2 regions of the Kushneria marisflavi genome follow, and region 1 is predicted to be linked to the other one. Evidence: predicted binding sites of a transcription regulator. Region 1 holds the regulator's gene; the other holds the start of a gene.
The links. The regulator sigma-54, encoded in region 1, starts transcription at its own class of promoters, with help from an activator protein. The targets are predictions, from matches to a motif close to TGGCACNNNNNTTGCTNT.
Positions count from the first base shown of each region.

Region 2: a site for sigma-54 is predicted at 4,759-4,776, ahead of B9H00_RS07795 (amino acid ABC transporter substrate-binding protein). Genes of this name have one in related genera too.

Region 1 covers NZ_CP021358.1:3,371,043-3,378,313, forward strand. Annotated here, with positions in the region: gene rapZ (RNase adapter RapZ) at 1-183, opposite strand, end outside; gene ptsN (PTS IIA-like nitrogen regulatory protein PtsN) at 195-668, opposite strand; gene hpf (ribosome hibernation-promoting factor, HPF/YfiA family) at 672-983, opposite strand; gene B9H00_RS15300 (RNA polymerase factor sigma-54) at 1,127-2,542, opposite strand; gene lptB (LPS export ABC transporter ATP-binding protein) at 2,662-3,387, opposite strand; gene lptA (lipopolysaccharide transport periplasmic protein LptA) at 3,384-3,938, opposite strand; gene lptC (LPS export ABC transporter periplasmic protein LptC) at 3,980-4,570, opposite strand; gene B9H00_RS15320 (KdsC family phosphatase) at 4,603-5,157, opposite strand; gene B9H00_RS15325 (KpsF/GutQ family sugar-phosphate isomerase) at 5,263-6,246, opposite strand; gene B9H00_RS15330 (ABC transporter ATP-binding protein) at 6,466-7,271, shown strand, end outside.
Region 2 covers NZ_CP021358.1:1,703,523-1,710,793, reverse strand. Annotated here, with positions in the region: gene djlA (co-chaperone DjlA) at 1-259, shown strand, start outside; gene B9H00_RS07820 (acyl-CoA thioesterase) at 292-783, opposite strand; gene B9H00_RS07815 (MFS transporter) at 963-2,168, shown strand; gene ribA (GTP cyclohydrolase II) at 2,220-2,852, opposite strand; gene hemE (uroporphyrinogen decarboxylase) at 3,066-4,130, shown strand; gene B9H00_RS07800 (thiol-disulfide oxidoreductase DCC family protein) at 4,099-4,602, shown strand; gene B9H00_RS07795 (amino acid ABC transporter substrate-binding protein) at 4,847-5,881, shown strand; gene B9H00_RS07790 (amino acid ABC transporter permease) at 5,968-7,161, shown strand; gene B9H00_RS07785 (amino acid ABC transporter permease) at 7,163-7,271, shown strand, end outside.

The sequences.
Region 1 (7,271 bases):
ACGGGCATCAATGCTGACCGCGACACGGTTTCGGTGCGGGCTACCGGCTTCGAGCTCATCGATCAGGGCAGACAGAAGCATCGCGGGAAGATTGTCGATGGCATAAAACCCTTGATCTTCCAGTGCCTGTAGCGCGATGGACTTGCCGGAACCGGAGCGTCCACTGACGATAACAAGTTCCATGGCCATGCTGCTTATACTCTCGTTGAAAGTTGACTGATGGCCTGCATCAAAATGTCATGAAGTTCCTGCTCATCATGGGCATTGCGCAGGGCGTGCCGGGTTTCGGCAGCGTTCATGACTTCAGCAATCTGCGCCAGCAGGGAGAGATGCGTGTCTTCGGCAGCTTCAGGGACCAGCAGCACAAAAAGCAGATCGACGGGTTCGCCATCGATGGCATCAAAATCCACGGCCTGCTGAAGGCGCATGAATCCAGCCAGTGGCTGGCGGCAGTGTGAATTGCGAGCATGGGGAATGGCCACGCCATTCCCCACACCGGTACTCCCCAGACGTTCCCTGCTGATCAGTCGGGAAAAGACTTCCTGGCTATCGAGACTGGGAATGTTTTGTGAGATGAACCCGCTGAAATATTCCAGCACGCGCTTCTTGCTGCCCCCTTCCACATCAAACAGGATTCGGTCGGAGGGGAGTATCTGGTCAAGTGTCATGGGTTACAGGTATTTGCCGTTGCCCTGGGAGCGGGCCTGTGTTTTCTCCTTGTGCTTGAGCAGCTGACGATCAAGCTTCTCGGTCAAGGCATCGATGGCAACATAAAGGTCTTCCTGCTCGGCCTGAGCATGAAGTTCGGCACCTGCGGCATGTAGCGTGGCCGCGGCCTGCTGGCGCTCCTTTTCAATAGACAGTGTCACCTGAACATTGGTGATGTTGTCATAGTGACGTTCCAGCTTGGCAAGCTTCTGATTGACGTGCTCGCGCAGTGCATCGGTCAATTCGACGTGGTGCCCGGTAATGTTTACCTGCATGGCATGCTCCCTGAATCGAAACGGATAACCGGTTGTCCATGTGGACTGCCGGACCTGCAAGCCTGTTCCGGCTACTCTCAGATTGTAACGCTTTTCCCGTCAGCGCAAACCCTGAATGATGTTGTTCTCTTTTTTGACCTCCTTCAGGCCAGACGCTTGCGCTCGCTGGAAGCGGGAATGCCCATGGCCTCGCGGTATTTTGCGACGGTGCGCCGGGCGACCATGATGCCGTTGTCAGCCAGAAGTTGTACCAGTCGAGCATCAGACAGCGGGCGTCTTGGGGTCTCGTCTTCTATGAACTTGCGTATCCGGGCGCGAATGGCCGTGCTGGCATGGGCATCACCTTCCTGGCCCACATGGCTTGAGAAGAAATACTTGAGCTCCATGATGCCACGCGGCGTATGAATGTATTTGCGCGTGGTCACTCTGGAAATGGTGGATTCGTGCATCTCCACGGCCTGGGCGATATCGGCAAGAATCATGGGTTTGAGGGCTTCATCGCCGTGTTCAATGAAGCCGGCCTGACGTGTCATGATTTCCTGCCCTACCCGCAGCAGAGTGTCATTGCGACTCGAGAGACTCTTGAGCAGCCAGCGTGCATCCTGAAGATGCTGTTTGAGAAAGGTATTGTCGTCACTCTTGTCGGCGCGACGTACAAGGGCGGCATAGTCGGGCTGAATGCGAAGACGTGGCAGGGATTCCTGATTGAGCTCAACCTGCCAGCCATGGCGGGCGTGATAACGCAACACCAGATCGGGAATGACGAGATGTTGGTCCACGGCCTCAAATTCGCGACCCGGTCGTGGGTTGAGCGACCGGATGGTGTGAATCACGTCATCGAGCGCTTCATCATCAAGACTCAGGCGGCGCTTTAGCAGGCGGCGATCATTTTGTCCCAGTGGTTCAAGGAACTGACGAACCATGCGCCGGGTCTGGGCAAGCCAGGGCGTGTCATCCGGCAATAGATCAAGCTGTAGCAGCAGGCATTCGCGCAGATCGCGTGCAAAAACGCCAGTGGGTTCACACCGCTGGAGCTGCGAAAGCATGTGCTCCATTTCAGACTGTTTGAGATCCCCGAGGCCTTGCTGCCGAAGCCCCTCGCCAAGGTCTTCCAGACCCGTGCCGAGGTAGCCGCTGGGTTCGAGAGCGTCCAGCAGGGTATCGGTGATCAGCTGTTCGCGTGGGGTCATGTCCATCAACAGAATCTGCTCGCGAAGATGCGAGGTCAGGTCGACGGCTACGGCGTTGTGCTCGATATTCCAGCTGTCATCGGCGACGTTGGAGGAAGCGCTGCCGTTGGTATAGACATCGTCCCAGCGAGCATCCAGTGGCAATTCTTCCGGGATATCACTGGACCATTCCTCCTGAGATAACGGGGTCTCCGGTACCTCAAGCGTCTGCTCCTCCTCGATATCCAGTAAAGGATTGCTTTCCAGCGCCATCTGGAGTTCCTGCTGCAGATCCAGCGTAGACAGCTGCAGCAGATGGATGGCCTGTTGCAGCTGGGGCGTCATGGTGAGATGAGTGCCCGTGCGCAACTGTAAGGCGGGTTTCATCATGTTCGTAAAGCCCGGTCGCCAACGTGTAATATCACGCTATCCAGTCCGCGGCGCCCTTGCAAGTGCTGAAGGCGCTAAAGACTGCAATTATCATGCCATCAGTTAATAACCCCAGAGGGTTAAAGGCGAAATTCGTGGCCCAGATAGACATCGCGTACATGCTGGTTATTCAGCACGGCGTTGGCGTCGCCTTCAGCAATGATCAGGCCACTGCCGACGATATAGGCGTTGTCACAGATATCCAGCGTTTCACGCACGTTGTGATCGGTGATCAGAACGCCAATGCCACGGGTACGAAGCTGGCGGATAATGCCCTTGATTTCGCCGACCGAGATAGGGTCAACGCCGGCAAAGGGCTCATCAAGCAAAATGAAGGCCGGTTCGATGGCCAGTGCGCGGGCAATCTCCACACGCCGGCGCTCGCCGCCGGACAGGCTCATGCCCATGTTGTCGCGAATATGGCTGATGCTGAATTCTTCGAGCAGTTGATTGAGCCGTTCCTGGCGTTGCTGGCGATCCAGATCCTTGCGTGTTTCAAGTATGGCCATGATGTTGTCGGCCACTGACAGCTTGCGAAAGATCGAGGCTTCCTGAGGCAGGTAGCTGATGCCGGCGTGGGCACGCTTGTGCATCGGCTGGCGGCTCAGGTCAAGATCATCGATGGCAACATGGCCGGCGTCGGCCTGGATCAGTCCGACGATCATGTAAAACGAGGTGGTCTTGCCGGCCCCATTGGGGCCCAGAAGCCCCACGATCTCTCCCTGTCGAATCGACAGGCTGATGTCCTGAACGACACGGCGCCCCTTGAAGCTTTTGGCCAGATGGGCTGCGTGAAGGGTTTTCATTGGCTGCTGCCCTGTTGCTCTTCGGGAGTCAATTGCATGCGAACACGCCCGCCCGAGCTGCTTTCAGAGCTGCTGCTCTTCGCGCTCTGGCTGCCACGCGCGTTGACCTGGCGTGAGTCGAGGAAATATTCCACGTAGCCGCCGTTGAAGGTGTCACCGTTTTGATGCAGTTCAGCGTTGCCGATCAGCTCAACGCGTCGCTCTCCGGCGTGATAGATGATGGTATTGCCCCATCCCTTTGCCAGCGGATCATTAGGTGCCGGCTGCTGCTCGATATAGGCGCGTCCACCATCACCGCCCCTTGCGGTCAGGCTCGAAAGGCCACCGCTCTGGGCGCGCTTGAGCTCGACGCGAGTGGAGCGCAGCTTCATGGTGCCCTGATCGACTTCGACGGCCCCGGTATAGACGGCTGTGCCGGCGCGGTTATCGATGTTGAGGGCGTCGGCGCCAATGTTGATGGGTTTCTGGCGATCGCTTTCCAGAGCCATGGCCTGCTGGCCGAGCATTGCCAGCAGCAGGGCAGAGGTACACAGCAGCAGAGGGCGCGTCATGGGAGATCCTTGTCATCATTCATGTGTAAAAAAGAGAGCGATTACTGACGAATGGGCGGGTGAAAACCCTGTACATTGCCCTCAAGCGTCATGCGATCCTCGCTGACCCAGCCGTTGAAACAGTCGCCCCGGGTACGCTGTTCGTTTTGAGTGAACACGGCGCCACTGTCGCTCCAGGCATGCTGGGACGGTATATCATAATGCAGCACGTCCGTTTCAAGTTGCCAGTTGTCCGCCGGCTGATGCAGCACGGCATTGCCGCTTAGTTCGAACGTGTTGGCATTGGGGCCGAGCGTGGCGTGCTCACCATCCGCTGTCCAGCGATTGCCATCATCACCCAGCAACGTGAAGTGTGGGGTGACGGCTCGGGTCACATCGTCAGCAGGTGTATGAGACACACGTGGGCTTTCCATGGTCTGTGAGACGCGGCCCTGGTCGTCGAATCGGGTATAGGTGACGCCTTCGAGATAATAATCAGGGACACCCTGCTCGCTATCCGGCGCTGGCCCGGGAGACATCAGGGTATTGCGCTGATCGATCAGCGTCAGTACGCCCCCCAGAGCGAGCACCAGCACCAGAATGCCAAGGCGTGCCCGGGTGCGTCCGGAAGGGAGTCTGTCTCGAAAAGCCATATGCACGTCCTGTCGGAATAAGCGATGCAGCCTCAGAGCCGCTCATGAGCATCAATGATATCCTGCCAGACGCCTCGTGCGTTAAGTAGCCATTCGCAGAGTTCACGCACTGCGCCATGTCCACCCGGCGTTCGGGTTACCAGATCGGCTCGCTGACGAATATAGTCCGGTGCATCTGAAACCGTTACTCCCAGCCCTGCATACAGGATGGCGCCCAGATCAGGCAGGTCATCGCCGCAGTAGCAGACCTCATCAGGCTGGAGTGCCAGTTCCGCCATCAGGGCCTTCAGAGCGACCTGTTTGTCCTCACGGCCCTGAATGACGTGACGAATGCCCAGCTCCTGCGCGCGCCGGTCGACGGCGGGAGAAATCCTGCCGGTGATCAGGGCGACCTCGACACCGGCCTGCATGATCAGCTTCAGACCAAGACCGTCACGCACATGAAATACCTTGTCGCCATCCTGTTCCGGCTGTGCCGCGTAGCGCAGGCGACCATCGGTCAGGACACCATCAACGTCGAGCGCCACTAGACGTATGGGGTGAGCGAGTTTATCTGGTAAGGCACTGATATCGTTGGATGGTGTCATGGCGTGCAGGGTCAGCTCTCCGGCGTGGCAATCGATGATTTGAACTCGTTTCTGGTAGCTGGTGAAGCCAGGGGGTACGAGCAGTGAGCGTGGCTGAGTTCAAGGCTAGACGATGCCACTTCTAAGCAGATCATGCATCTTGAGCAACCCGGTCGGCTGGTGCTGGGCATCGACGATGACCAGCGCCGTAATGCGATGATCTTCCATGACCCTGACGGCTTCTGCTGCAAGGGTCTGTGCCTCGATGGTACGCCCCCCGGGTGTCATGACTTCATGGATCATCAGCTGGCGGACATCACCGTGGCGATCGATCGTGCGTCGCAGGTCACCATCGGTATAGATGCCCACGAGGCGATCAGTGTCATCGGTCACGCAGGTAAATCCGTGGCCCTTGCGCGTCATTTCGATCAGCGCTTCGCCAAGTCGTGCATCCTGTCGGACGACCGGAAGCTCATCGCCGGTATGCATCAAATCTTCCACGCGAAGCAGTAACCGCTTGCCCAGCGTGCCACCCGGGTGGGACAGGGCAAAATCCTCGGGGCTAAATCGGCGCGCTTCAAGCAAAGCGATCGCCAGCGCATCTCCCAGGGCGAGCGTCGCCGTCGTGGAGGAGGTCGGGGCAAGGTTCAGCGGGCAGGCTTCCTGGGCGACGCTGACATCCAGATGCACGTCGGCATGACGAGCAAGGCTCGAGGAGACGTTGCCGGTCATGGCAATCATGGTCGTTCCCATGCGCTTGAACAACGGCAGAAGGGCGGTCAGTTCGGCCGTTTCTCCCGAATTGGATAGCGCCAGAACGAGATCATCGCGCACCAGCATGCCCAGATCGCCATGGCTGGCTTCGCCGGCATGCACAAAAAAAGAGGGGGTGCCGGTGCTGGCAAGCGTGGCTGCGATCTTGCGGCCCACATGCCCTGACTTGCCAACGCCTGTGACCACCACTCGCCCGCGGCACTTGAGGATATGCTGACAGGCGTGGGTGAAGGGGGCATCAAGACGCGCTGACAGATCTCCCAGAGCGTTTTGCTCAAGCGAGAGAGTACGGCGTGCGCTGGCCAAAAAGTCGTGATCGATATCTGGTGTGGTCATGGCCGTGAATTCTGACGCCGGATGGTTCGGGGCACAAGCGTAACCTGACAGGCCTTATCAAGGGCATCGATGTCAGACCTTTCTGACCTGAAAATGGTGTTAATGGCCGATTTTTATGCCTTTGTGGCAGTTGCCGATAACTGAGGCTGGTGGGGGCGGGCATAATTCGGATACGATGTTCGCTAACTCCATATCCTTTTGTGTTCATTCAGGAGTTGTATGTCCGACTCAACACTGGTCAGCGTCGAGAATCTGCATTTCTCGCGAGCTGGCAGACCCATTTTTTCGGGCGTTGATCTGGAGATCCCAAAAGGGCGCATTACCGCCATCATGGGACCCAGTGGCACTGGCAAGACAACCCTGCTCAAGCTGATCGCCGGACAGCTCACGCCCGATTCGGGCAGTGTGCATGTCGGTGATGACAACGTGCATCGACTGTCCCGGCAGGCGCTGTTTCGCATGCGCCGTCGCATGGGCATGCTGTTTCAGAGCGGGGCGCTGTTTTCGGATCTGAGCGTGTTTGAAAACGTGGCCTTTCCGATCCGGGTCCACACTGACCTGCCCGAGCACATGATCCGTGACCTCGTGCTGATCAAGCTGCAGGCCGTTGGCCTTCGTGGCGCCCGTGATCTCATGCCTGCCGAGCTTTCCGGCGGCATGACCCGGCGTGTGGCGCTGGCACGTGCCATTGCGCTGGACCCGGATCTGATCATGTACGATGAGCCTTTTGTCGGTCAGGACCCCATCTCCATGGGCGTTCTGGTCACCCTGATTCGTCGGCTCAACAGCGCTTTCAATATGACAGCCATTGTGGTGTCTCACGATATCAAGGAGACGCTGTCGATCGCTGATCATGTTTATGTCATTGCCGATGGTCGCGTCATGGCCAGCGGGTCACCGGCCTCACTGCGCGAGGCGCAGGACCCGCGGGTCAGCCAGTTCATCCAGGGCAAACCCGATGGTCCGGTGCCCTTTCACTATCCTTCGAAGAATTTCTACGAGGATATTCTTGCGCCCTCGGAGGT
Region 2 (7,271 bases), 1.7 Mb from region 1:
AGCAATGCTCAACGCTGCGGCCAGCGGTGGTGGTACTCAGGAGAGCGCCCAGCCGCTGGAAGAAGCCTACCGGGTGCTGGGTGTGTCGTCCGAGGCCACCGATGCCGAGGTCAAGCGGGCCTATCGCAAGCTCATGAGCCAGAACCATCCCGACAAGCTGGCCGGCAAGGGGATGCCTGACAGCATGCGGCGCATGGCCGAACAGCGCACCAGCGAAATCAGCAACGCCTATGAGCGTATCCAGCAGGCCCGCGGATAGCCATTATCCGGGGCCATGTTGCAGACCGGCGCTTACTCGGTGCTTTCGCGATGGCGAATCTCGTGAAAGCGCTGCTCCATCTCGCGGCGCAGTTCACGTCGCCGCAGGCCCGACTCAAAGCGCTGTCGTTCGACGTCGGTGACTGGTTCAAGCTGGGGCACTTCGACCGATTTACCATCATCACCGACGGCCACCATGGTGAAGTAGCAGCTGTTGGTATGGCGGACCACGCCGGCGCGAATGTCCTCGGCAATCACCTTGATGCCGATCTCCATCGAGGAGCGGCCGGTGTAGTTGACCGAGCCCAGAAAGGTCACCAGCTCGCCGACATGGATGGGCTGGCGAAACATGACCTGATCCACCGACAGCGTGACCACATAGTGACCGGCCCAGCGGCTGGCGCAGGCGTAGGCCACTTCATCGAGATATTTCAGCAGCGTGCCGCCGTGAACCTTGCCGGAAAAATTGGCCATGTTCGGGGTCATCAGCACGGTCATGGTGATCTGGTGGCGTGGTGTGTCCATTCCCTCTCTCTCTTTTCTCATCGTGTTGTTATGGTCGAACTTTCGACGTCGAGCATAACTCATCCCTTCCCGACCGCGGGCGCTGTCGTCATGGCAAATTTGCCTCTGGGTGACTAGCATGGCGTCGCCGCCGCCGATATTGGCTCGCGGCGTTCGTCATTCATTCACCGGGGAGTGTCATGAAGGTCACCGACGCAAGACTTGAGCAACCCACCGCACGCTATCTATGGCTGTATGTGCTGATCGTGTGGGTCGGGCTCAATCTGCGTCCCTCGATTGCCGCCGTCGGGCCGCTGCTGGACCGGATTCAGGGCGAGCTGTCGGTGAGCTATACTACGGCGTCACTTCTGACCACACTGCCGTTTCTTGCGATGGGGCTGGCCTGCTTTCAGGGCATGCAGCTGATCCGGCGCTGGGACCGCCATCGTATCGTCATGGGGTCGCTGAGCCTGATCGGCCTGGCGTCGCTGATGCGGCTGTTCGGAGACAGCTTCATGCTGCTGGCCCTGTCCGCGATCGCGATTGGTGCCGGTATTGCCCTGATTCAGGCGCTGATGCCGGCCCTGATCAAGGTCACGCTGCCCAATACGGTAGAAACGGCCACCGGACTCTATATCGGCGCGATCATCGGCGGTGGAGCACTGGCCTCCGGGCTGGCGCCCTGGTTTGCCGCCCTCGGCGGCTGGCGACTGGGGCTTGCCGGCTGGGCCATCCTGGTGCCGATAGCGCTGCTGTTATGGCACCGCCATGGCGGTCAGATGCTCACGCCCGTGCCGCGTGAGCGCTCTGCCGAGGCTACGCCGCTGTCACACATTCCGCGAGCCTGGACGCTGGCGCTCTTTTTCGGCTTCGGTACGGCCGGCTATGCCTGTGTCATGGCGTGGCTGCCACCCTATTATCTGGCACTGGGCTGGAGTGCCGGGGATGCAGGATTACTGCTGGGCTACGTGACCCTGTTGCAGGTGGTGGCCAGTGTCGGTGCGCCGTTTCTGGTGCGTTACAGTCTGGACCGACGCCGGGCGCTGTATTTGACGGTAGGGATGTCGCTGATCGGCTTTGTCGGGCTGTATGTCAAACCTGACGGCGTGGCTTTTGCCGTACTGTGGGGCACGCTTTTGGGGCTGGGGATCGGCGCGCTTTTCTCGCTGTCGGTGCTGGTGCCGATGGATCACCATCGTGATCCGGCCCGCGTGGGGGATCTGGCGGCCTTTGTGCAGGGCCATGGCTATCTGGTCGCGGCCGTGGCCACGCTGCTTTCCGGCATGGCGCGTGACATGCTCTCGGGCTTTGACACCGCCTGGGTGGCGCTGGCCGGGCTCTTTGCCATCATGCTGGTGATGAGCTGGCGTTTTGATCCGCATTATTACCCGCGCCATATCGACTGAGTGGTCTTCCGGGCGCCTTGACAAGGCGCCCGGATGGCAAGCGATTCGAGATCAGGTGCGTTCGCGGTCGACGTCGCTGGCGGCTTCAAACTCATCAAGGGCCATCATATGGCCAAGCTTGCCGACCTTGGTCGACAGATACTGCTCGTTGTGGGCGTTAAGGCCGGTGGTCAGCGGCACGCGCTCACTGATTTCAATACCGGCCTGTTGCAGGGAAAGCACCTTGCGCGGATTGTTGGTCATCAATCGCAGCCGGGAGATGCCGAGCTTTTCGAGCATCGGAATGCAGATGTCATAGCGACGCATGTCGGCTTCAAAGCCCAGTGCTTCGTTGGCCTCGACCGTGTCGGCGCCACCATCCTGAAGGTGATAGGCCCGGATCTTGTTCATGAGGCCAATGCCGCGACCTTCCTGGCGCAGATAAAGCAGGGCACCGCGACCCTCTTCGGCAATGCGCTTGAGCGCGACCTGAAGCTGATAGCCGCAGTCGCAGCGCATTGAAAAGAGCGCATCACCGGTCAGGCACTCGGAGTGCACTCGAGCCAGCACGGGGTCACCATCGGCCACATCGCCCAGCGTGAGGACAACATGATCCTTGCCGGTCTCGTCATCTTCAAAGCCATGCATGGTAAACGTGGCCCAGGGCATGGGGAGACGCGAACTGGCGATAAATCTGATCGTCACGGTAACCTCAATCTTGTTGGCAAGCCGTCATGTTGGCTTTGGAAGCTATCTTGGCAGCGCAGGTTACATTTATCTACACATGCCACGATGGTGCCCGGGTGATGTCGGGTGGAAAGGGCAGGCCCTACATATTGCACCATGATGGGCTCTCCTGCAGCAGGACTGTCTGAGCTACAATGAAACGACATTTTTTTGTCGGATGATCTTGTCTGCATGACTCTCGAAAATGATCGCTTTTTGCGCGCCCTGGCGCGGCAGGACGTTGACCGTACACCGGTCTGGATGATGCGCCAGGCCGGCCGCTACCTTCCCGAGTATCTCAGGGTTCGAAAGCAGGCGGGCAGCTTCATGGATCTGTGCCGCAACCGCGACATGGCCTGTGAAGTGACCCTGCAGCCGCTGGAGCGCTTTGATCTGGATGCGGCCATTTTGTTCTCCGACATCCTCACCATTCCTGATGCCATGGACCTGGGGCTTTACTTTGTGCAGGGCGAAGGGCCGATGTTCAAGCGTCCGGTCCGTGACGCGGCGGCCATCAATGCCCTGAAGGCGCCCGACGCCGAGCGCGATCTTGACTATGTCATGAATGCCGTCTCGACGATCCGGCGTGAGCTCAACGGTCGCGTGCCGCTGATCGGCTTTTCGGGCAGCCCCTGGACACTGGCGACCTACATGGTGGAAGGCGGTCCCAGCAAGGACTTTAGACACGTCAAGGGACTGCTTTACGGCGACCCGGCAGCGCTGCATCAGCTGCTCGAGACGCTGGCCACGGCCGTGACCGATTATCTCAATGCCCAGATTCGCGCCGGCGCTCAGGCGGTACAGATCTTTGATACCTGGGGCGGGGCGCTCTCCACGCCGGCTTACAAGGCCTTCTCGCTGGCCTATATGGAGAAGATCGTGCGCGGTCTGATCCGCGAGCATGACGGGCGTCGCGTGCCGGTGATCGTCTTTACCAAAAACGGCGGTCAGTGGCTTGAAAGCATCGCCGATATCGGCGCCGACGGCGTCGGACTGGACTGGACCACCGAAATGGGCGATGCCCGTGCCCGTGTAGGCGATCGTGTCGCGCTGCAGGGCAATCTCGATCCGTCGGCGCTGTTTGGCTCGCCGAAGGTCATTCGTGACGAAGTCGCGCGCATTCTGGAAAGTTACGGACCAGGCAACGGCCACGTGTTCAATCTGGGCCACGGCATTTCCCAGTTCACGCCGATCGAGAACGTGCAGGCCTTCATCGAGGCGTTACATGAACTCAGCCCCCAGTACCACCGCGGATAGGCCGGTCACACCGCCAGCGGCCCCGGACTGGCCGGGCCAGCTGGTGGTCTTTGATGGCGACTGTCCGCTCTGCCGCCGGTCGGTGCATTTTATCCTTGCCCATGAGTCGCACCCGGTCACGGGACTGGTGACGCTGCAATCGGCGCTGGGACACCGTTTGGGCGCGCATTTCGACGAGGATGCCGATGATCTGGATAGCATGTGGCTGATTCGAGGCGGCGCCCTTTATCGCGACAGTGATGGACTCTGGCGAACGGCGCAGTCACTGAAGACACCCTGGTCGGCCGCGGCCGGTATCCGATGGCTGCCCGCGTCGCTGCGTGATGGTGTCTATCGATGGGTCGGACGCTATCGCAAGAGGCTGGCGACCGATCCTGGCATGGGCGGTGCCGCTGCGTCCCGCCTTCTGAGCGCACTGAACCGCGTACAGTGTGAGAATCTTTCCCTGCCCGAGACGCTGGCCGATCCCTGATCCGGAAGCGGGTCTCATCCTGGTGCATGGTCGGTGAGCACCTGCACCATTGTGTGACAATTTCATCATATTCCTGACTCCGGGCCTGCGGTCAGGTTTCCTCAAAAATCCTCTTTCTCTCCTAAAACGGCGCCATGGCGCCGTTTTTTTACGTTTTGGAATATTCCTTGCTATAACGTTACAGACGCCTCTGGCAAGCGCCATGAGGTCGCATCATTCAACAACCCGGAGTGTTGCAATGAACATGACAATAAAAAAACCCTGGGCATGGGCATCAACGGCAGGGCTTTTAACGGTCGCTACGCTGGCGCCATCGACCTCCTATGGTGCCACGCTCGATGATGTCAAAAGTCGTGGCCAGCTGCGCTGCGGCGTCAGTGACGGGCTGGCAGGATTTTCCTCTCCCAACGCCCAGGGGCAGTGGCAGGGCATCGATGTGGATGTGTGTCGCGCCGTGGCCACGGCCGTACTGGGAGATCCCGGCAAGGTCACCTTCGCCCCGCTGACCGCCAAGGAGCGCTTTACTGCCCTGCAGTCCGGCGAGGTTGACCTGCTCTCACGCAACACGACCTGGACGGCCTCGCGCGATAATTCGATGGGGCTGACCTTTGCTGGCGTCACCTTCTATGACGGTCAGGGCATGATGGTGAGCAAGGACCTCGGCGTCTCGAGTGCGAAGGAGCTCGATGGCGCTTCGGTCTGTGTTTCTGCCGGTACCACCACGGAACTCAATCTGGCCGATTACTTCCGTGCCAACGACATGACCTATAACGCGGTCAGCTTCGATGAGGCCGATCAGACCGCCGCCGGTTTCGACAGCGGACGCTGCGATGTGTTGACCTCGGACTCTTCTCAGCTGGCGGCGCTGAGGCTACAGCTGTCTGATCCGTCCAGCGCCGTGATCCTGCCCGAACGAATCTCCAAGGAACCGCTGGGCCCGGTCGTACGCCAGGGTGATGAGCAGTGGATGAAAGTAGTGCGCTGGACGCTCTACGCCATGCTCAATGCCGAGGAATCCGGCATTACCAGCGCCAACGTCGATCAGATGCGCGATGCGCCCAAGTCTCCTGACGATGCCCGCCTGCTGGGCAAGGATGGCAACTTCGGCGAGCAGATGGGGCTGTCCAACGACTGGGCCTACAACATCGTCAAACAGGTCGGCAATTACGGCGAAATCTTTGAGCGCAACGTTGGCAAGGGCTCGCCTCTTGAGCTTGAGCGCGGCGAAAATGCGCTGTGGACCGATGGTGGTCTCCAATACGGCATGCCGGTGCGGTAGGGCACAAGCCACGCGCTTCGGCGCGTTGTCCTTGACGCAGGGCCGGCCTCCGAGGCCGGCCATCACGGCCCTGGAGACTACTGCTCATGTTGCGTCCCTCCACTTCCATTCCACGCCGCGGTCGCGGACCGCTATGGCGTGATCCGTCGGTACGTGCCCTGTTTTTTCAGGCACTGCTGCTGGTGACAGTGCTGGGCATCATCGCCTTTCTGGTGCACAACACCATGGCGAACCTGGATGCCCGAGGCATTCGTACCGGTTTCGGGTTTCTCGACCATCGAGCCGGATTTTCAATTTCCCAGACCCTGATCGACTATTCCAGTAACGCCAGCACCTATGGGCGCACCTTTCTGGTGGGGCTTGCCAATACGCTACTGGTCTCCGCGATGGGGATTGTTGCCGCCACGATCATTGGTTTTCTGGTCGGTCTGGCGCGATTGTCGCCCAACTGGTTGCTGGCTCGGCTGGCCGGGGCCTATGTCGAGATCTTTCGCAATATTCCGCTGCTGTTGCAGATCCTGTTCTGGTACTTCGCCGTATTGCGCGCGCTGCCCTCACCACGCCAGAGCATTACGGTGTTTGACAGTTTCTTTCTCAATGTTCGCGGCCTTGTCATGCCCGCGCCCGAGACACTGCCTGGTTTTGCGGCCACACCGATTGCGCTGGGGGTGGCGATCATTGCGGTCATCGCACTGGTGATCCTGGCCCGGCGGCGGCAGGCGGCGACGGGGGCGCAATGGCCGGTACTGCCCTTGAGCCTGGTGATTTTGATCGGCTTGCCACTCGCGGTGTTCTTGGTGACCGGGTCGCCACTATCCTGGTCGGTGCCGGCGCTGTCCGGTTTCAACTTCCGGGGTGGCATGCAGGTGCTGCCGGAGCTGGTCGCCCTCTGGGTGGCGCTGTCGATCTATACCGCGGCCTTTATCGCCGAGATCGTGCGCTCGGGGATTCAGTCCGTGCCGCGTGGCCAGACCGAGGCGGCGCGTTCGCTGTCACTGCCGGGCGGTCTGACCCTTCGTCGCATCGTCATTCCTCAGGCCATGCGGGTGATGGTGCCTCAGGTCACCAGTCAGTATCTCAACCTGATCAAGAATTCATCACTGGCCACGGCCATCGGTTACCCCGATCTGGTCGCGGTCTTTGCCGGCACCACGCTCAATCAGACCGGTCAGGCCATCGAGGTCATGACCATGACGATGCTGGTCTATCTGAGCATTTCGCTGGTCGTGTCGGCACTGATGAATGTCTACAACGCGCGCATGTCGCTCAAGGAGCGTTGAGATGTCTGCCATGTCTTCAGACAGTGAAGAGAGGCTTATCGCCTCGCGCCCGCCGCCCACCCCTCAGGGCGGGGCCATGTACTGGCTGCGTACGCGGCTTTTCTCGGGGC